Regions from separate parts of the Kitasatospora sp. NPDC052896 genome, predicted to be linked through region 1. Evidence: riboswitches for the same ligand, from Rfam matches in the RefSeq annotation. Region 1 holds a riboswitch; the other holds the start of a gene.
What was found. A riboswitch is a leader RNA that binds a small molecule or an ion and turns the genes downstream of it on or off. The one in region 1 is predicted to bind FMN.
Positions count from the first base shown of each region.

Region 2: it holds a riboswitch for FMN, as region 1 does, so the genes downstream of both, ACIGXM_RS15845 (3,4-dihydroxy-2-butanone-4-phosphate synthase) here and ACIGXM_RS20255 (riboflavin synthase) in region 1, are expected to answer to the same signal.

Region 1 covers NZ_JBITZU010000009.1:96,767-107,330, forward strand. The annotation lists gene ribH (6,7-dimethyl-8-ribityllumazine synthase) at 1-325, opposite strand, end outside; gene ACIGXM_RS20245 (bifunctional 3,4-dihydroxy-2-butanone-4-phosphate synthase/GTP cyclohydrolase II) at 405-1,649, opposite strand; gene ACIGXM_RS20250 (nicotinamide riboside transporter PnuC) at 1,646-2,236, opposite strand; gene ACIGXM_RS20255 (riboflavin synthase) at 2,293-2,997, opposite strand; FMN riboswitch at 3,220-3,347, opposite strand; gene ACIGXM_RS20260 (hypothetical protein) at 3,722-3,877, opposite strand; gene ACIGXM_RS20265 (DUF6777 domain-containing protein) at 4,530-5,432, opposite strand; gene ACIGXM_RS20270 (CoA transferase) at 6,095-7,828, shown strand; gene ACIGXM_RS20275 (class I adenylate-forming enzyme family protein) at 7,825-9,489, shown strand; gene ACIGXM_RS20280 (DUF5995 family protein) at 9,546-10,274, shown strand; gene ACIGXM_RS20285 (cellulose binding domain-containing protein) at 10,439-10,564, shown strand, end outside.
Region 2 covers NZ_JBITZU010000006.1:299,233-309,796, reverse strand. The annotation lists gene ACIGXM_RS15860 (SDR family oxidoreductase) at 1-1,300, shown strand, start outside; gene ACIGXM_RS15855 (cryptochrome/photolyase family protein) at 1,297-2,676, shown strand; gene ACIGXM_RS15850 (helix-turn-helix domain-containing protein) at 2,785-3,417, shown strand; gene ACIGXM_RS15845 (3,4-dihydroxy-2-butanone-4-phosphate synthase) at 3,584-3,874, opposite strand; FMN riboswitch at 4,012-4,142, opposite strand; gene ACIGXM_RS15840 (carbonic anhydrase) at 4,319-4,957, shown strand; gene ACIGXM_RS15835 (DUF6328 family protein) at 5,092-5,574, opposite strand; gene ACIGXM_RS15830 (MFS transporter) at 5,802-7,055, opposite strand; gene ACIGXM_RS15825 (GNAT family N-acetyltransferase) at 7,052-7,567, opposite strand; gene ACIGXM_RS15820 (MbtH family protein) at 7,788-7,991, opposite strand; gene ACIGXM_RS15815 (non-ribosomal peptide synthase/polyketide synthase) at 8,125-10,564, opposite strand, start outside.

The sequences.
Region 1 (10,564 bases):
CGGTGCTGACGCTGACCTGGGTGAGGCCCACGGTGGCGGCCTGGCAGACGTAGTCGAAGTGCGGGGTGCCACCGCGGATGACCACCCCGAGGGCCACCACCGCGTCGTACCCGCGATCGGCCAACTGCTTGGCGGCGACCGGCAGTTCGAAGGTACCAGGGACTCGCACGATGGTCGGCTCGGTGATCCCCAGCTCCTTCAGGGCGCGCTGGGCACCGGCCAGCAGGCCGTCCATCACCTGGGTGTGCCACTGGGCGGCGATCACCGCGACCCGCAGGTCCTGGGCGTTCTCGATGGTCAGCTGGGGGGCTCCGTGGCCGCTCACGTCGTGATGCCTTTCCGTTCGGTGCTTCGGTGGTTGAACTGCTGCGATCGGACTGCTGTGGTTGGCGTGTGGGGGGCGGCTACCGGCCGAGCCAGGGCAGGTCGTGGCCCATCCGGTCGCGCTTGGTGCGCAGGTAGTCGAGGTTGTGCTCGCTCGGCTCGACCTGGATCGGTCGGCGGTCCTTGACTTTCAGGCCGTGCTCGGTGAGCGCGGTCAGCTTGTCGGGATTGTTGGTGAGCAGCGTCAGCGAGCGCACGCCCAGGTCGGTGAGCATCTGCCCGCCGATGCTGTAGTCGCGGGCGTCGACCGGCAGGCCGAGGTCGAGGTTGGCGTCCACGGTGTCACGGCCCTGCTCCTGGAGCTGGTAGGCGCGCAGCTTGTGGACCAGGCCGATGCCGCGGCCCTCCTGGCCGCGCAGGTAGAGCAGCACGCCGCGGCCGGACTCGGCGATCTGGGCGAGCGAGGCCTGCAGCTGCGGGCCGCAGTCGCAGCGCAGCGAGCCGAAGACGTCGCCGGTCAGGCACTCGGAGTGGACCCGGACCAGCACGTCCTCGCCGTCCGGCAGCCGTCCGTCGGCGTCCAGGCCGCCGGCCACCAGGGCGATGTGCTCGACGCCGTCCAGCGTGCCGTGGTAGCCCACCGCGGTGAAGTCGCCGTACGCCGTGGGCAGGGTGGTGACGGCCGCCCGGTCCACGTGCAGCTCGGTCCGGCGGCGGTAGGCGATCAGGTCCTCGATCGAGATGATCGCCAAGCCGTGCTCGCGGGCGAACGCGACCAGCTCGGGCAGCCGGGCCATGGTGCCGTCGTCGTTGACCACCTCGCAGATCGCCGCGGCCGGGGAGAGGCCGGCCAGCCGGGCCAGGTCGACGCCGGCCTCGGTGTGGCCGGGGCGGACCAGTACGCCGCCGTCCGCGGCGCGCAGCGGGAAGACGTGGCCGGGTCGGGTCAGGTCACCGGCGGTGGTGGCCTCGGCGGCCAGCAGTCGGATGGTCCGGGCCCGGTCGGCCGCCGAGATGCCGGTGGAGATCTTGTCCCGGGCGTCCACCGAGACCGTGTAGGCGGTGCCCTTCCGGTCCTCGTTGACCCGGGTCATCGGGGGCAGCGCCAGCCGGTCGGCGTCCGCGTTGGTCATCGGCACGCAGATCACGCCGGAGGAGTAGCGGATGGTGAAGGCCAGCAGCTCGGGGGTGGCCGCCGAGGCCGCGAAGATGATGTCGCCCTCGTTCTCGCGGTCCTCGTCGTCCACCACGATGACCGGGCGGCCGGCCGCGATGTCGGCGATGGCGCGCTCGACCGGGTCGAGGCTGAGGTCGGGGGTGCTCATGCCGGGGCTCCCTGCAGGTTCGGGGCGGTGGAGGCGTTGCGCGGGGCCCGGCTGCGCAGCCACCAGGCGCGCAGGCCGAGCAGGACCAGGACGAAGTAGATGCTGTAGGTCAGGCCGGAGAAGGTGTAGCCGCTGTTGAACGCGAGCGGGACGCCGACCAGGTCGACGGCGATCCAGGCGAACCAGAACTCCACCCAGCCGCGAGCCTGGGCGACCATCGCCGCCAGGGTTCCGACGAAGATGTAGGCGTCCGACCAGGGGCTCCAGGACATCCACGGGAACTGGGTGAAGATCAGGGCCGCCGCGACGGTCAGCAGCGCGGTGGCGCCGACCAGCAGCGCGCGTTCCTTCCAGCTGGCGAACCGGACCGCGATCGCGCCGGTGTCGCGGATCCCGCGCTGCCAGCGGGACCAGCCCCAGATCGCGGTGACGATCACGATCAGCTGCTTGCCGACCAGGCCGGGCAGGTGACCGGAGAGGTAGGCCCCGGCCAGCACCACGCCGGAGAGCAGCTGGACCGGCCAGCTCCAGACCGAGCGCCGCCAGCCGAGCGCGAGGCCGGCCAGGCCCAGCAGGTTGCCGATCATGTCGGTCCACAGCACGTGCTGGCCGAATATCGAAAACGCCACGCTGTTGAGCCAGTTCACGAGACGCCCTCCGAACGGGCCAGTGTGGTGGGGTTGTTGGCGGGGATGTTGACGATGCTGCCGACGCCGTCGGCCCGGGCGGCCAGCAGCCGCTCGACGTACTTGGCGAGGACGTCCACCTCGAGGTTGACCGACTCGCCAACTTCCTTGGCACCGAGGGTGGTCAGGGCGAGCGTGGCGGGGATCAGGCTGACCGTGAAGGTGTCGGCGGCGGCCTCCACCACCGTCAGGCTGATGCCGTCCACCGTGATCGAACCCTTGTCGACCAGGTAGCGGGAGATGCTCGACGGCAGCGAGAACCGCAGCACCTCCCAACGGGGCCTGCCCTCCGCGTCCAGCTCGCCCGGGGCACGCTCGAGCAGGATGCCGGTGGCGTCGACGTGGCCCTGGACCAGGTGGCCGCCGAGCCGGGCGCCGAGTGCCATGGCCCGCTCCAGATTGACCCGGGAGCCGGGGACCAGCGCGCCCAGGCTGGAGCGGTGCAGCGTCTCGGCCATCACATCGGCAGTGAACTCACCGCCGCCGGTGGCCAGTTGCTCGGGAGCGTCGACGACGGTCAGGCAGACACCGTTGACCGCGATGGAGTCGCCGTGCCGGGCCCCGGTACAGACCAGCGGACCGCGCAGGCGCAGGCGCGAGGAGTCGCCGAACTCCTCGATGGAGACGACCTCGCCGAGCTCTTCGATGATGCCGGTGAACACCCGGGTTCTCCTCGCGCTTGGGGCGCGGACTCCGGGGCGGCAGATGCATGGGAAACCGTAACGGGCTGATACCGACGCGGATGCCAGGGAGCTGGCAGGATCCGGATCCGGGTCGCCGAAGATCCACCCCGTGTGATGGGGTGCTTCGCCGCCGCAGAGGACTCTGCCGCTCACCTCAACGCGATCCCCCGGAACGGGGAACCACGGCACCGCTTGGCCCGTCGCGCACGCCTCCCATCCGGACTTTAACCGTCGGTCCAGGAATTTCACCTGGTCAACCGGCCGCTGGCTGCGGACGGGTCGCGGACTGTAACCGCCGGTTCGGATTTTCACCGACCCCGGAGTGCGCTGAACGTCACTGCTCTTACGTGGCTCATTGTGCCATGATCCGCAACCGCTGAGGGAGAGGTCTGCGCTGTGGGCTGTTTCACTCCGTCCCACGGGAATGCGAGCGGCACGCGGGGACTGAGTGGGGACCGTTCCGGATTCACCTTGATCGCCACCGGGGGCCGGGCAACGGGGCGGGCCCTGCCCCTGCTCATCCACCCGTACGAGCTAACTCCCGCGTCCCGTCAGGCGCTCCGCCACCCTGGGCGCCCAGGGCGTGCGCGGGCAGTACCACCGTCGCGGGTGCTTGTCCCCGGTGGTCCACAACGGCGCGACCGGGAGCGACAGCTGACTCAGGACCAGTGCGGTCCCGCCCTGTTGGGCGCGCGAGCGGGAGTCACGGGTGGGCTCCGCTCAGGACGTGCAGCGCGAGCGCAAGGGCGGAGTCCCGGTCGTGGGAGAACTCGGCGTCGGTGAAGACCGGCGTCGGCAGGTCCGGCGGGATGCCGGCGCCGTCGAAGCTGCGGCCGTCCTGGGTGAGACAGCGCATCATCCGCGTGGTTCAGCACGGCGGTGTCCGGGTCGACGCCCGGGCGGACGGTGACTTCGGGGTGGCCGTCCACCCAGAACCACACCGCGCCGGAGGAGTCGGCGGGACCGGTCCGCTGCCCGCTCAGCTCACCGGGCAGGGCGCCGGCGCACGAGACGTCGAAGGTGCGCAGCAGGCCGCCGTGGATGGTGAGGACGATGCCGTGGCCATCCGTCTGCCAGACCCCCTCGACCGGGCTCCGGCGGCGGGCTGGGACGGCGGGAGCCGGGGGCGCGGCCGCCGACGCGGCGGGAGCTGTCACCGCCGCCGGCAGTCCGGCCACGGTCGCCGCGCCGCCCGTCAGGACCGCGCGCCGGGGCAGTCCGCCCTGCCGCCGGCTCTGCCTCACCACGCCCTGTCGCTGCGTCCGGTTCCTCATCACGCACCTCCGCCGGATTCCTGTGGTCCGAGAGTGCGGGGGCAGTTGCGCACACCCCGCTTCGGCTTTCACAAGGGACGCTACGGTGGGTAGTGATCCGGTGTCGCTGGCGTGAGCACCCGTCTTTTTCCTGGCATGGGCACCAGCCACAGAACTGGTGCCAACACCACTGCGATGGGGGTCGACGGGTCCACCGGCGATCCGGACGCGACGAGTGCGTCCGCATCGGTCGCCCGGTCAGGAGCCGCGCTGCCCGGCGGGGGTCTCCGTGGCCGAGGGCGACCCGCTCGCGGACGGACGCGGCGACGGAACGGGCTGGTCGTCCCCGCCCGAACCGCCGACCGGGCGCGAGAACCAGCTCCCCCGGCTCCGGTCACGGATCACGAACGCCGTCACCGGCGCCCCCGCCGGGACCACCGTCACCAATTCGTCCACCCGGAACCCCGGCCAGGCCGGCCCGGTGAACGTGACCGGGCCGCTCGGCACCGCCGGCGGCAGCAGCGGGTTGCCGCACGCGCAGCGCACCCGCGGCAGCCCCCGGTTGTCGATCAGCACCGCGGTGCCCGCCCGCAGGACCGACTGGAAGCCCGTCGCGAGGCCGTCGGCGAAGCCGTGGTTGGTCACCCGGGTGTCGGAACGCAGCACCACCGGGGTGAGCCTGCCGAGGTAGAAGGGGATGTCACCGACCCGGACACCCTCGACCCCGGCCCACGCGTGCGCCTTGTCGACATGACCCACGAGGTAGTCCGTCAGCTTGGCCACCTCGCAGCTGCCGAGGCGCTCGGTGCCGCCGTAGAGGCCCGCCGTCCCACCGTCGACCGACCGGGACCCGACGGTGGAGGCCGAGGCGACGGCGAGCGGGGGGCCGCCGGACGGGGAGCCCGACGGGCCGGCCGAGGAGCTCGCCACCGAGCCCGTGAACGGATCCGGCCCGGGCTCGTCGGCCGCCTGCAGGAGAACCGGGACGGACGCGACGACGGGCTGGTTCGTCTCCGGCTGGCGCTCCACCAGCACCGCACCCAGCCCGACCACCAGCCCCGCGACCACCGCGCCGAGCGCGAGCGAACGCGGCCGGCGCCACCACGGTCGCCGGGGACCCCCGTCACCGCCGGCCATCACCATGTGCGGCCACGGTTCCACCGGGGGTCCGGACGGCGGCCCCGGCCGGCCCGACGCACCCGACGGTGGCTCGGGCGGAGGACCTGACGGCGGTTCGGAGCGCACGGCCCATTCTCTGCTCCCCCGCCCGGGCCGCCGCAACCGCAGCTCCGCGCCCGGGTGACCGCCGGCCCGCGGCGCAGGACCGGCGGCCGCCCACCCCGAGCGGGTGGACGGCCGCCGGACGGACGCTCGGCGGGTGGGCGGCGCGCCCCGGCCACGCTCCGGTCCCACCGGCCTGGGCCCGCGGGCCGGTCAGCACCGATCGGTACCGTGCTCGACAGCGTGAAGGCGACCTCGAAGCCCCGCTCGGGCAGCGGGCCGGCCCGCAGGACACCCCCGTGGACCCGGACCCGCTCCCGCATCCGGACCAGCCCGTGGCCGCCGCCGGACGACGCGGCCGCGGCCGCGGCCGGGCGGGTGGCGCCAGGCGATCTTCGACTACCAAGCGTGATAGCTTCGCTACCGAACGAGAGGTCCGCCCACGACCCGGCCCCTTCGACCGCCAGGCGTACCCGACTCAGGCCACAGCCGGCCCGACCGCACCACCCGCCCCGAAGAGGACCCATGCCACGGATCGCCCCTTCTGACATCACGTCACCAACCTTGCCGGAAGGGCCGGTCGAGCGAATCCTCGGCCCGCGGTGACGACGCTGCGACAGGACGCCGACGTCGCCCGGGGCCCACTGGGCGGGGTGCCGCTGGCGGTGGCGGGCGGCGGCACGGCCGGCACGCTGGCCGCCCGCCACCTGCGGGCGCTCGGCTGCACCACCGCCCCGGCCCGGGAGTTGGCGACGACGGCGGGGCAGGCGGCCCGGCTGGCCCTGGGCCCCGGCCCGGCGGATCCGGCGGCCGACGGCACCGAACGCGACATCGACTGCGTGATCGACTGGGCAGGTCCGGTGGACCTGCCGCTGGCGAGCGAGGCCGACGCCCAGGCGGCTTGCGGGATCGCCGCCGTGCACGGCCGCCGGTACGGCGCACCGACACCGCTGGGGATCGACTACGCGGGGGCGGTGGCCGGAGTGCTCGCCGTCCAGGGCCTGTTGGCGGCCCGCTGCGCCGGCCTGCGCGGCGCTCCGGTGCGCGGGGTGCGGACCTCGGTCGCCGGCGCCGCGCTGCTCGCCGTCGGGCAGTACCTGGCAGCCGCCACCGCCGACGACCCCGACCGCACGGGCCGACCCGACCGCACGGCCCCCGAGGACACCGCTCCCAAGGACACCGCGCCCGAAGGCACCCCGCCCGAAAGCGCGGCCGCCGACCCACCGTTCACCAGTCGGGACGGCGTCCGGTTCGAGATCGAGTCGCTCGACGCCGGCCCCTGGCTGGAGTTCTGGACCCGGCTCGGCGTCGATCGCCACCCGATCGGCCGCGGTTGGCCCTCCTTCCAGCTCCGGTTCTCCTCGGCCCAGTGCCCGTTGCCCCCCGAACTCGCCGCCACCGCCGCGCAGTCGGACTACCACGAGATCGTCACCGCGGCCGGCCGCGCGGGTGTCGGCATCGTCCCGGTGCGCGAGGACGCGCCCGCCCCGCCCCCGACACCGCCCTGGCAGATCGCCCGGGCCGGCGGTCGACCGCCCCGCCCGGCCGGGCCGATCGCGCCACGGACGGGCGGCGTGCGGCTGCCGCTGGCGGGGCTGGTGGTGGTGGAGATGACCCGGCGACTCCAAGGCCCGCTCGCCGGGCACCTGTTGGCGCTGCTCGGCGCCGAGCTGGTGCGGATCGAGCCGCTCGGTGGCGATCCGCTGCGCGGTGTGCCGCCGATGGCGGGCGACGATTCGGCCCGCTTCCACGCGCTCAACCGCGGCAAGCGGGCGGTCGAAGCGGATCCGCGCGCGCCGTCCGGGCGCCGGGCGATCCGCGAACTGGTCGGTGACGCCGACGTGTTCCTGCACAACCTCGCGCCCGGCAAGGCCGAGGCCTTCGGGCTGGGTGCCCCGGAGCTGTTGGCCGTCCAGCCCGGCCTGGTGCACGCCTGGGCCTCGGGGTGGGGGGAACTCCTCGGCCCCGAGCCGCCGGTGGGGACGGACTACCTGGTGCAGGCGCGCAGCGGGCTCGCCGCGCTGGTCACCCCGGCGGGCCGGCCGGCCACCCCCTCGCTGATGACCATCACCGACATCTTCGGCGGCCTGATCAGTGCCGAGGGGGTACTGGCCGCGCTGGTGGCCCGGGAGGTCACCGGACACGGGCGCCGGGTGGACTCCTCGCTCTGGTCGGCCGCGACCGAGCTGCTGCGCACCGGTACCCCACCGGCCGCGCGGCGGACCGCCTTCGCCGCCGCCACTCCGGACGAGATCGCCCGAGACTCTCGGTTCCGCTCCGCACTACACCGTGATCGCTGTCTACTGCCCTGCTCACCCTGGGAGTTCGACCGTTGACCGCCCCCATCAGCACCACCGTCCGGGCCCCGCGCAGCGGGCTCGACCTGCCCGACCTGGTCCCGGCCGAGCTGCGCCGGCAGTGGTCCGCGCAGGGCCACTACCCCGACCGCGGCATCGCCGACCTGTTCGCCGAGCGGGTCCGTGGGCACCCGCGGCGGCCGGCCGTGGTCTGTCCCGGGGAGACCCTCGACTACGCCGAACTCGACCGCCGCACGGGCCGGATCGCCACCGCGCTGCGCAGTGCCGGGGTGGCGCCCGGCGACGTCGTCGCGATCCGGCTGCCGAACGGCTGGCCGGCGGTGGCGACCGAGCTCGCGGCGGCGGCGGTCGGGGCGACCGCACTGACCTTCCCGGCCGGCCGGGGCCTCGCGGACACCAGGGCGCTGCTTCGCCGGTCCCGGGCCGTGGCGCTGCTGAGCACCGCCGCCACAGCCCACGAGATCGGTCCCGAGCTGGCCCGACTCCCCTTCCTGCGCGCGGTGTTCGCCATCGACGGGACCGGGTCGACGGTACGGACCGACCCCGGCCCGGACCGACCGGGGCCAACGGCGCACGAGGATCCGCCCGACACGGTCCCGGTGGATCCGTCGGCGGCGGCCAGGATCCTGGTCTCCTCCGGCTCCGAGTCGGAGCCCAAGATGGTCGCCTACTCGCACAACGCGATGGCCGGCGGCCGCGGCAACTACCTGCGTGCCGTCTACCGGGGCACCGAAGTGCCGCGCGCGCTGGTCCTGGTGCCGCTCTCCTCCTCGTACGGCTCACTGGGCGTGATCACCCTGTACCGGCACGGCGGGACCCTGCTGCTACTGGACGGCTTCGACGCCGCCACCGCGCTGCGTGCCATCACCGCGCACCGGCCCACCCACCTGTTCGGCGTCGCCACGATGCTGCGCCGGATGACCCAACTCGCCCCGGAGTCCGGCGAGGACCTCTCCTCGCTGCGATCGGTGATCGCCAGTTGCGACGGGTTGCCGCCCGCACTGCTGGCCGACTGCCTGGCCCGGTTCGGCTGCCCGGTCAGCAACCTGTACGGCTCCACCGACGGCCTCAACTGTCGTGCCGATCACCGCACTTCGACCGAGCTGACCAGCGTGTTGGGCCAACCCGACCCGGCCGTCTGCGAGTTCCGGATCCATGACGAGCAGGGACGCCCGCTGCCGGCGGGCGAGCCCGGCGAGATCTGGGCGCGCGGCCCGATGACCCCGCTCTGCTACGTCGGCGCGCCGCAGTTGGACGCCCGCTACCGCGCGCCCGGGGGCTGGGTCCGCTCCGGCGACCGGGGCCGACTCACCGCCGACGGGCGGCTGGAGCTGGTGCGCCGCAACAGCAACGTGGTGAAGCGCGGCGGCTACTCGATCAGCCCGGCGGAGGTCGAGCGGCACGCTGGCGCGCATCCGGCCGTAGCAGAGGCGGTCTGCCTGGCGGTGCCGGATCCGGACCTCGGCGAGCGGCTCTGCGTCTGCGTGGTGCCCCGGCAGGGGACGGCGGCGCCCACGTTGGCGGAGCTCAACCACTTCCTGGAGCAGCGGCGCGGGCTGGAACGCCGCAAGCTGCCGGAGCAGTTGCTGCGCCTGGCGGAGCTCCCGCTGGGGGCCGCCGGCAAGCTCGACCGCAACCGGCTGACGGCGCTGGCCCGTTCGGCTCCGCCGGCCCGCTGACGGTCGGCCGGCGCGCGCCGAGCCGGCGGCCAGGTGAGGTGAGGTGAGGTGACACGGTGTCGGAACAGCCCGGCGACACGGGAACGGTCCCGCAGGTGCCGGCGCAGGCCCTCGCGCCACTGCCGACGGTCGACCAGATCGTCGGCCGGATGCGGGCCCTGGCAGCCGGCTTCCCGCCGAGCGACGGGGTGGGCGTCTTCCATCGGATCTACCTCGCCGTCACCCAACTGGTGCGCAGTCGGCTGGGCACCGGCTGGTTCGCCGATCCGGCCGCGATGGCCGTGCTCGACGCGCTCTTCGCCGAGCGCTACCTCGCCGCGAACGCCGCTGTCGCCGCCGGGCGGCGGCCACCCGCCTGCTGGCGCCCGCTCTTCGAGCTGCGGCGCCACCCCGGCATCCATCCCCTGCAGTTCGCGCTGAGCGGGATCAACTCCCACATCGAGCACGACCTGCCGCTCGCGGTGCTGGACGCCTCGCGGCGGCTGGGTCGGGATCCGGAGAGCTTCGAACCCGACTACCACCGGATCAACGATCTGCTGGCCCAGTTGGAGGGGCAGGTGCAGGCCGAACTGCTGCCGACGGCGGCCCGGTCGGCGCTCGGCGAGCCGCTGCTGCACGTGCTCGGGGTCTGGAGCATCGACGCGGCCCGGGAGGCCGCCTGGGCCAGCGTGCTGGCGCTGCGCGGCCTGCGCGACTCCCCGCTCGGCTACGCGGCGGTGTCCGACACGCTGGACGCCTCGGTCGGCATGGTCAGCCGCGCCCTGCTCACCCCGGTCGGTGACTGACGCGGAGTCAGCGTCTCCTCGTGCGGCACGAGAAGCCGGCGGATCAGACGTCGTCTGCTTATTGACGAGCAGCATTGGTCTGTACCACTGTGGGGGAGCCGCGGCACGCCCCCCACTGTCCGGCGGCGTGACCCGCGCCGCCCCACGCCGAGGAGGACCTGCCCATGAGGCGCGTCACCCCGTCCAGCCGTTCCACCCTGCCCAGCCTCGCCGCCACCGGCGCGCTGCTGGTCGGCGCCGCCGTTCCGTTCGCGCTGCCCACAGCGGCCAGCGCGGCCGCCGGTGTCTCC
Region 2 (10,564 bases), on a different contig from region 1:
GGAGACCGACCGCACCGCCGCCCGCGCCTTCGCGGCGGCGGGCCACACGGCCGGGGTGCGGCGGATCGTCTACCTCGGCGGACTGACTCCGCAGGGCGTGCGGGAGAGCGAGCTGTCGCCTCATCTGCGCTCGCGGGCCGAGGTGGGCCGCATCCTGTTGGCCGGTCCGGTGCCGGCGGCCCAGTTGCGGGCCGCGGTGATCATCGGTTCGGGTTCGGCGTCCTTCGAGATGCTGCGGTACCTGACCGAACGGCTGCCGGTGATGGTCACGCCGACCTGGGTGAACACCAGGATCCAGCCGATCGCCGTCCGCGACGTGCTGCGCTACCTGGTCGGCGCGGCCAGGCTGCCGGGGACGGTCAACCGGAGTTTCGACATCGGCGGCCCCGACGTCCTGACGTACCGGCAGATGATGACCCGCTACGCGGCTGTCGCCGGGCTGCCGCGCCGGGTGATCGTGCCGGTGCCGGTGCTCACCCCCCGCCTGTCCAGCCACTGGGTGGGCCTGGTCACCCCGGTCCCGTCGGGTATCGCCCGTCCGCTGGTCGAGTCGCTGCGGCACGAGGTGGTCTGCTGCGAGCACGACATCAGGGACCACGTCCCGGACCCGCCGGGCGGCCTGGTCGGTTTCCAGGACGCCGTCCGCCTGGCACTCAGACGCGTGCGGGACGCCGACGTCGCCACCCGTTGGTCGTCCGCCGCGGTGCCCGGCGCCCCCAGCGACCCGCTGCCCACCGACCCCGACTGGTCCGGCGGCAGCCTCTACCAGGACCGGCGCTCGGTGGCCGTCGACGCCGAGGCGGGCGCGCTGTGGCAGGTCATCGAGGGCATCGGCGGCGAGAGCGGTTGGTACTCCCTCCCGCTCGGCTGGGAGCTGCGGGGATGGCTGGACCGGCTGGTCGGCGGGGTGGGGCTGCGTCGTGGGCGGCGCGACCCGCGACGGCTGCGGGTCGGCGACTCGCTGGACTTCTGGCGGGTCGAGGAGATCGAGCCCGGACGGTTGCTGAGGCTCCGGGCCGAGATGCGGTTGCCGGGCCGGGCATGGCTGGAACTGACCGTCACGGACGCCGCCGAGGGACGATGCGTCTACCGGCAGCGCGCGCTGTTCCGGCCGCACGGCCTGGCCGGACACGCGTACTGGTGGACCATCGCGCCGTTCCACGCCCTGGTCTTCGGCACCATGGCCCGCAACATCGCCCACCGGGCGCGGCAGCTCATGGCCTCCGCCGACGCTCACTCCGCGGGCCTCGGCCTGCCCGACGACCCCACCGCGCCGCCCACCGGAAGGGGGGCACGGTGAAGGCCTCGGTCGCGCTGTTCACCGCTGACCTGCGCGTTCACGACAACCCCGTGCTGAGCTCGGCGCTGGCGGACGCGAACGGCACGGTGGTGCCGCTCTTCGTCCTGGACCCGGCCGTGGATCGGGCCGGTTTCCTGGTGCCCAATCGGGCCGCGTTCCTCGCCGACTGCCTCGCGGACCTCGACGCGGCGCTGCGGAAGCGCGGCGGACGCCTGATCGTCCGACACGGCGACGTGGCGGAGCAGGTGTGCCGGGTGGCGCACGAGGCAGGTGCCGGTACCGTGCACGTCGCGGGCGGGGTGAGCGGCCACGCGACGCGTCGTGAGGACCGGCTGCGGAGGGCGCTGTCCGCGTCCGGCCGCGAACTGCGGGTGCACGACGCCGTGGTGACGGTGCTGGCTCCGGGGCAGGTCCTGCCGTCCGGGGCGAAGTCCAAGGGCCACTTCGCGGTCTTCACTCCGTACTTCCGCCGCTGGTGCTCCGAGACGCCACGCGGTGTCCTCCGGGCGCCCCGCGGGATCAGGACCCCGGAGGTGCGCTCCGACCCGCCGCCGAAGGCTGCCGACCTGGCAGGTGGGTGGGTGTCGCCGGCACTGCCCCCCGGGGGCGAGGGCGAGGGCCGCGGACGAATGCGCCGCTGGGAGTCGGCCGCCTTGGACGAGTACGCCGACCGGCACGACGACCTGGCGGGCGACGCGACCTCGCGCCTGTCGCCGTACCTGCACTTCGGCTGTCTGTCGGCGGTGGAGCTGGTGGGGCGGGCGCGGGCCCGCGGCGGCGCCGGAGCGGACGCCTTCGTGCGGCAGCTCGCCTGGCGTGACTTCCACCACCAGGTACTCGCCGCACGACCCGACGCGGCCCACCAGGACTACCGGCCGCGCGGCGACCGGTGGCGGCACGACGCCGAGGAGATCGCCGCATGGCGGGACGGCCGGACCGGCTACCCCGTGGTGGACGCGGGGATGCGCCAGTTGCGGCACGAGGGCTGGATGCACAACCGGGCACGACTGCTGACGGCCAGCTTCCTGACCAAGACCCTCTACGTCGACTGGCGCGTCGGGGCCGCCCACTTCCTCGACCTGCTGGTCGACGGAGATGTGGCGAACAACCAGCTCAACTGGCAGTGGGTGGCGGGCACCGGTACCGACACCCGGCCGAACCGGGTGCTCAATCCACTCGCGCAGGCCGCCCGTTTCGACCCCGACGGTGCCTACGTGCGGCGGTGGGTCCCCGAGCTCGCCTCGGTCGGCGGCCCCGCCGTGCACCGCCCCTGGCGGTTGCCCGCCACCGAACGCGCACGGCTCGACTACCCCGACCCCATCGTCGACCTCGACCAGGCCCTCGCCCGCTTCCGGCAGGCGCGCCGCATCGACTGACGTCGTCCTCAGCTCCGGCCGTCCACCGTGGCGGCCTCCTTCGCGACGACCACGCGCGCCCTGCCGCACACTACGCAATCTCCGTTGCCGTTCTGGCAAGCTGGGGGCATGGACGACGACCTCGACCGAACGCTCGACGCGGTCGGCCCCCGGCTACGCGCGCTGCGCCGCCAGCGGGAGACCACGCTGGCCGACCTCTCGGCAGCGACCGGCATCTCGGTGAGCACCCTGTCCCGGCTGGAGTCCGGCACTCGCCGACCCAACCTCGAACTGCTGCTCCCCCTGGCCAGAGCCCACGGCGTCACGCTCGACGAACTCGTCGGCGCGCCGCCCACCGGAGATCCGCGCATCCACCTGCGCCCGGTCACCCGCCACGGCATGACCATGCTGCCCCTGACCCGCCGGGCCGGCGGCATCCAGGCGTACAAGCTGGTGATCCCGGCTGGCAGCTCCCGGAAGGACGCCGATCCACAGACCCACGAGGGTTACGAGTGGCTCTACGTCCTCAACGGACGGCTGCGGCTCGTCCTCGGGGACCACGATCTGGTGCTCTCCCCCGGGGAGGCGGCCGAGTTCGACACCCGCGTGCCGCACTGGTTCGGCGCCGTCGATGCCGAACCGGTCGAGTTCCTCAGCCTGTTCGGCGGGCAGGGGGAACGCGCACACCTCCGCGCACGCCCCAGGACAGAACACTCATCCGGACGACCCGGCCAGGGGCCACCGTCAGATGGTCCCGGGTGACGGAGCAGGGCGAGGTGCTCGGCGGCTGTTCCCGGCACGGCGTCGCCCTCCCCGGGCGACCCGCGGCGGCGGGCGCCCAACGGACGAGACGGCGGCCCACGGGCCTGAGCCGCAGCGGTACGCCGGGCACCGGGTGGAGGTGACCCGGTGTACGGCCCGGTCGGCGTCAGGCCGCGCGGGCCCGCCGGTAGGCGGCCAGGTCGCCCACCGAGACGAGGGCGAGTCGTTCTCGATCGGCGAGGTCCAGCAGATCGTCCAGCCTTCCCATGCCCCAGTCGGATCGGACGAGCTCGCACATGGTGGTCACGCCGGACAGCCCGGCCAGGCGGGACAGATCGACGGCGGCCTCGGTGTGGCCGTCGCGTTCCAGCACACCGCCACGGCCGGCTTCACTGGTCGGCGAGAGAACGCGGCCATGGGGCAGACCCCGCGCGCAAGCGCACGCGGGCTGCCCCATGGGACGGCGTGGCGCGCGACGGGGACACGATGACGGCAGACGGCCCGCCCCCGTTGCGCGCACGTCGTTCCGGGGAGAAGCGAGCACCAGTCCGCCGACGGCCCGTCAGGGGACACCGCCGGTCGGACAGTGGATCGCCGCGCACTGCCTTCCATCCGGACTTTCACCGTCGGTCCTGGAGTTCCACCAGGTCAACCAGCCGATGGCTTCGGCTGGGTCGCGGACTTTCACCGCCGGTTCGGAATTGCACCGACCCCGGAGCGCGCGAACACTCAGGGGGATCTTGGCACGACTCGGCATGACAGCGGCGCCCCCTCGGCGCGACCCGTGAGACGGCGCCGCTGCCGCGCCGGGCGCCGGCTCATGCCACCCGGCGCCCGGCGCGCGGGAGCCGGAGGCATGGCCTCCCGCGCGCCGGGCGGGAGCGGACCGTAGGCTGCCACCATGACCGATGTCTTGACGCCGAGTCCCGCCGAGGCCTTCGAGATGCTGCTCGCCGGCAACCTCCGGTTCGTCGCCGGCCTGCCCCAGCACCCGAACCAGGACGCCGCCCGCCGTACCGAGACCGCTCCGGGCCAGAGCCCGTTCGCGGTGTTGTTCGGGTGCTCCGACTCCCGCCTGGCCGCGGAGATCATCTTCGACCGGGGGCTGGGCGACATGTTCGTGGTCCGCACCGCCGGGCACGTCGTGGGCACCGAGGTCCTGGGCAGCATCGAGTACGGGGTGAGCGTGCTGGAGTGCCCGCTGGTCGTGGTCCTGGGCCACGACTCGTGCGGGGCGATCGCCGCCGCCCGCGCCGCCGCCGACGGCGGCAGGACGCCGGGCGGATTCGTACGGGACGTGGTCGAACGGGTGACCCCGAGCGTGCTCGCCGCGCGCGCCGCCGGACGGGACGAACCGGAGGAGATCCTCCACGAGCACATAAGGAGCACCGTCGACCTGCTGCTGGACCGCTCCCGCATCCTCGCCGAGCGCGTCGCCGCCGGCCGGCTCGCGGTCGCGGGCCTGTCCTACCGCCTGGCCGACGGCAGCGCGCACCTGGTCGCCGCCAGGGGCCTTCCCGCCCCTGCCGTCACGGCGTGACACCCGGTCACAACGGGGGCACCTCCACGGGTCGCTGACCGCTGACCGCTCAGCGTCGCTGAAGACCGGCGGAACCAGCCGCCCCGGTTCCGCGTCCACCATGCCCACCATCACTGAACTGACAATCAGTTTCATCAGGACCGGCGCAACGCCCAGGGCAGGAAGAACCACAGCCCCGCGAACATCAACATGCTGGCGCTGGTGACGGCGATCGCGGCCGCGCGACCGAGAACCACGTCGATCAGCAGGAGCACCACGCCGTTCAGCGCGAGCGCGAGGAAGACCAGGCCCACCAGGGCGAGCCGGGTCGACAGCTCCACGATCCGGCGCTTGGCCCCGCGGTGGAACAGGCCCCGGTGCAAGGCCACCGGGGTGGCCAGGACCGTGGAGGAGACCACGGTCAGCAGCAGGGCGGTGACGTAGACGCCCTGCTGGGCATCGCTCAACTGCGCGAAGCGCGGCGTGAACGCCACGCCGAGGAGGAAGGCGAACACGATCTGGACGCCGGTCTGCACGACCCGAAGCTCCTGGAGCAGCTCGACCAGGTTCCGGTCGGCCCGTTCCTCGACCGTCTCGTGACGCTGCGGCACAGGGGGGTGCTCCGGCTGTTCCTGCATGGATCCCAATGTCGCCCGATGAGCGGGAGCACGCGAGCCAGGTTCGTCCGCACCCTGATCCGGCCGCGCCGGGGGCTGGGGGACTGACGCCCGCCATACTGCGGGTGGACACGCGACCCAGGACGACGACGTACGACCGGGTGCCCACCGGCGAGGCCCAGATCCGGCAGCTCCCGCGCCCCCGGGGCGGGGCCGCGCCGGGCCCGGTCCCCGCATCGGGCGGTGCCTCACGGCTGGCGGGACATGGACCTGATACCCCTGCCGAACGTGGCCACCAGCGCGGAGGCCGCGACCAGGAGCGGGAAGACCAGCATCGCCGTGCGGCCGGGGACGTGGGCCAGCAGCACCCCGGCGAGGGCGGGTGCCAGAGCGGCCGCCGAGGTGGCGGCCAGGAGGAGCAGGCTGACCACCCGACCCTGGAGGTGGTCCGGGGTGACGGCCGCCTGGTAGCCGAAGAGGGCGGCGTTGGCGGTGGGACCGAGGAACAGCGCGGCGGCGAGGGGTACCGCGGTCACGATGCTGGTGGACACCAGCACGCTGAGCGCCATCAGTACGGCGGTGGACCAGCAGATCACCGTGATCAGCGTCGGCAGGCGCAGTCGGCGTTGCAGGGCCGGAGCGGCGATGGCACCGAGGAGACCGCCCACAGCGATGATCATGCTGACCAGGCCGACGAGGACCGGCGAGAGTCCGGAGCGTCGCAACGAGATGGTCATCGCGAAGATCATGCCGGTGAAGGCCATGTTGAGCGGGGCGGCGATCACGAGCAGGGCCCGGAGGAACGGACTGCCCAGGACGAACCGCAGGCCCTCCCCTCCGGGGCCGCCTCCGGAGGGGGCCGTGGCCGGCCGGGGCTGTTGCAGGGGCCGGCGGATGCACAGGACGGCCGACAGCGACAGCAGGAAGCTGAGGGCGTTGCCGAAGAACGGCAGCGCCTTGCCGAGCCCGAACAGCAGGCCGCCCAGGGGCGGCCCGACCAGCGACGTGCCGTACGCCCGTGCCTCGTTGCGGGCGACGGCGGTGACGATCTGATCCTGACCCACCAGGCTGCGGACCGCGGCGTGTTCGGCGGTGCTGAAGACGGCGGTCGCGGCAGCGCTCCCGGCGACCACCGCCAGGATCACGGCCAGACCGGCGGCGCCGGCCTCGACGGCGCAGGCGAGGACCGCGTACACGACGAGCCGGAAGACGTCACAGAAGATCATCAGCCGGCGCCGGTCGAAGCGGTCGACGAGGAGGCCGGCCGGCAGCCGGGAGATCATCGTGACGGCGAAACCGACCGTGCCGACGAAGCCGGCCTGTGCCGGCGACCGGGTCAGCTGGAACACCAGGAGGGGCAGCGCCAGGTCGGCCATGGCACTGCCGGTGTCCGAGAGGCACTGGCCGGTCCAGAGCAGGTTGAAGGCGCGGTTGCGCCACAGGCTCGGCGGCCGGCTGGTCCGGGACGGGTCGAGGGCGTCCCCGGTGAGTGGCTGTGTCACGTCGACTCCGTCGTGGATACGATCAGCATCTTCGTCACCGAACCGTTGTCGGCGACGACGTCGCGCAGGTGCCGGAAGCCCAGACGCCGGCACAACGCCAGGCTCGCGGTGTTCTCCGCGCCCACCATCCCGTAGACCTCCTTGAGTCCGAGGCCGTCGGCGGCATGGCGCAGCAGGCCGCGGATCACCTCCGTGCCGAGTCCCCGACCCCAGAACTCCGGGGCGAGCGCGGTGACCAGTTCATGGCCGTCGACGTTTCCCGTCCTCTTCACCTCCGCGTGGCCCGCGTACGTCCTGCCGTCCAGCCACAGGCCCCACACGTCGAAGAGACGTCTGGGGTACACCTCGGTCAGGATCGAGCGGAACAGCACGCGGACCTCCGGCTCGGGCACGAGGTCCTGGCCCATCCAGCGGCACACGTCCGCATTGCGCAGGAGGGCGACGAAGGCGTCCTCGTCCTCGTCCCGGTAGGGGATGAACTCCACGTGTTCGGTGTGCATAACAGGGGTCATGGTGGGCTCCTCGGGGTGTCGTGGGGCGGGCCTGCTGGTCCGTGCCGCGGCGGCGCGCGGGCTGGCCGACGCGGCACCGGACGGTGAGGCCGGGGCGGTTGGGGCGGCGGTGCTGTGGAGCTGGAGGCTGCGGGACAGGGCGCCGGGAGTCGCGGCGGCGGTGCCGCGGGTGGCGGGGCGCCGGCCGGCGAGGTCGGCCGGCGCCCCGTCCCCCGACCGGTCAGGCTTCGACGTTCTCCATGCGCTCGCGCAGGCTCCGCGGCCGCATGTCGGTCCAGACCTCGTCGACGTAGGCGGAGCACTCCGCCTCGGTGCCCTCCTTGCCGACGGTCCGCCAGCCCGCGGGCACCTCGATGTCGACCGGCCAGAGGGAGTACTGCTCCTCGTCGTTGCACAGCACCTGGTAGACGGTGTTCTCGTCCATGTCACGTTCCTTCGTCATCGCTGGGTTGTCGTCGGTGAGTCGTCGCCGCACGGGGCGGTGGTCGGGGCCCGGGCGGACCGCGGGCCGCGCGGGGCGGCCAGCGGCAGCGGCGCCCCGCGCGGTCGGAATCTCGTCATCGCCCTCCTCGGGCGTGCCGGGCGATGTGGCGCAGTGCCTGGCCGAACTCCTCGGCCACCCGGCGCACGGTGGCCGTGTCGTGGACCGCGGGGCGGTGGTGCCAGGTGAAGGCGAGGCGGCCGTGCTGCACCGCGCCCACCACCTCCACCAGGTGGGAGCCGCCGTCCCGGGGGTCGTGGTCCTGCCCGAAGGAGCCGTGCTCGGCCCGGACCAGGCCACCCTCGGGGACCTCCGACCGGGCGTCCCACTGACCGAGGTAGTTGAAGACCACCAGGCCGTGCGCGCCGGCGGCGAGGCGCTTGCGGACGTCGGGCGAACCGAAGGTGCGCAGGGCGCCGAAGCCCAGCCCGTTGCCCGGCACCGCGCGCAGTTGCCGGCGTACCGCCTTCACCAGGGAACGCCAGTCACGGTCCGGGCCGAAGTCGTCGGGAGCGGGCACCTGGAAGGCGACCGGGTAGACGGTGGTGAACCAGCCGACCGTGTGGGAGAGGTCGACGCCGTCCAGCACGTCCTCGCGGCCGTGTCCTTCCAGGTCCAGGCGGACCCGCTGGTGCCCGGTCCAGCGGGCCAGCGCCAGGGCGAGCGCGGCCAGCAGCACGTCGTTGACGCGGGTGCGGTAGGCCGTCGGCGCGGCCCGCAGCAGGGCCGCCGTGTCTTCTTCGCCCAGTTCCACGGTCACCGCCGCGGTCTCGGCCGGCTGGTGTCCCGCGGGGCGGTCGAGCGGGGCCGTCCCGGCGGTCACCGCCTCCTCCCAGTAGGGCAGTTCGTGGTCCAGGCCACCTTCCGCGACGTGGGCCGCGAGCCCCAGCGCCCACTCCCGGAAGGAGGTGCCGCGCTCCCCGAGCGTGATCGGGCCGCCCCGCAGGGCCTGCTGGTAGGCGCTCTCCAGGTCGTCGCGCAGCACACGCCAGGAGACGGCGTCGACGACCAGGTGGTGGGCGACCAGGAGCAGGTGGACCGGCCGACCGGGGTCGCCGGTGAACAGGGCCGCCCGCAGCAGCGGACCGCGTGCCAGGTCGAAGCGGGCGTGCAGCTCGTCGGCGGCCTTCGCCATGGCAGCGTCGGCCTCCGCCGCGGACCGCCCCGTCAGGTCGTACGGGACGAGGAGGTCCTCGGTGCGGGCCGGCGGCGGGTTGAACTGGTGCCAGCCCTCCTCGTCCCGGGTGAACCGCATGCGCAGGGCGTCGTGGTGTTCCAGCAGGGCGTCCAGGGCGGCGCGCAGCGCCCGCGGGTCGGGGTCGGCGTCGAGTTCCAGCAGCGTCGACTGGTTGAAGTGCTGGTGGGCGGCGCGCGGGGTGGTCAGGAACCACTCCTGGATGGGGGTGAGCGGCACCTCTCCCGTCACCGGGCCGTCGCCGCCGCGCCGTGGGGCGTCGCGCACGACGGTGGCCAGCTCGGCCACGGTCTGATGCGTGAACAGGTCCCGGGTCGCCAGGTGCAGGCCGTCCCGGCGCAGCCGCGACACCACCTGCATGCTGAGGATCGAGTCGCCGCCGAGCACGAAGAAGTTGTCGTCGGCGCCGATCTCCTGGATGCCCAGGACGTCGGCCCAGATCCGGGCGATGCGGCGTTCGGTGTCGGTCCGCGGTGCGAGGCGCGGCCCGGCGGCGGCCTGCGCGGGCCCGGGTGCGGGCAGGGCCCGCCGGTCGGTCTTGCCGTTCGGGGTGAGCGGCAGCCGTTCCAGCGGCACGAACACCGACGGGATCATGTGCGGCGGCAGCAGCCCGGCCAGGTGCCCGCGCAGTTCACCGGCGGACACCCGCTCCGGCAGGGGTCCGGCGGACCCGTCCGCGGGGACGACGTAGGCCACCAGCCGGCCGGGCCCGGCGACCGCCCCGTCCCCGGAGGCGTCGGCGCGCACGGTGACGACCGCGTCGCGCACCAGGGTGCTGCGGCGCAGCGCGGTCTCGATCTCACCCGGCTCGATCCGGAAGCCGCGCACCTTGATCTGGTCGTCCACGCGTCCGGCGAAGCGCAGGTCGCCGTCGGCGTGCCGGCGCACCAGGTCGCCGGTGCGGTACATGCGTTCCCCCGGCGCGCCGAACGGGTCGGCGACGAACCGCTGGGCGGTCAGGCCCGGGCGGCCCAGGTAGCCGCGGGCGACGCCCGGTCCGGCCACGTACAGCTCCCCGGTCACGCCGGGTGGGACGGGCCGCAGGGCGGCGTCGAGGACGTAGCCGCGGGTGGCGCCGCAGGGGCGGCCGATCGGCGGCGTGCCCCCGCCCGGCGACAGCGGGCCGGTCCAGGTGGCGACCACCGTGGCCTCGGTGGGACCGTAGGAGTTGATCATCCGGCGGCCGGCGGCCCACGTGTCGACCAGGTCGGCCGGGCAGGCCTCGGCGCCGACGATCAGGGTGCGCAGGGCGGGCAGCGCGTCGGCCGTCTCCGGTTCCACGGTCGCCAGGGCCGCCGGGGGGATCAGGGTGTGGCTGACG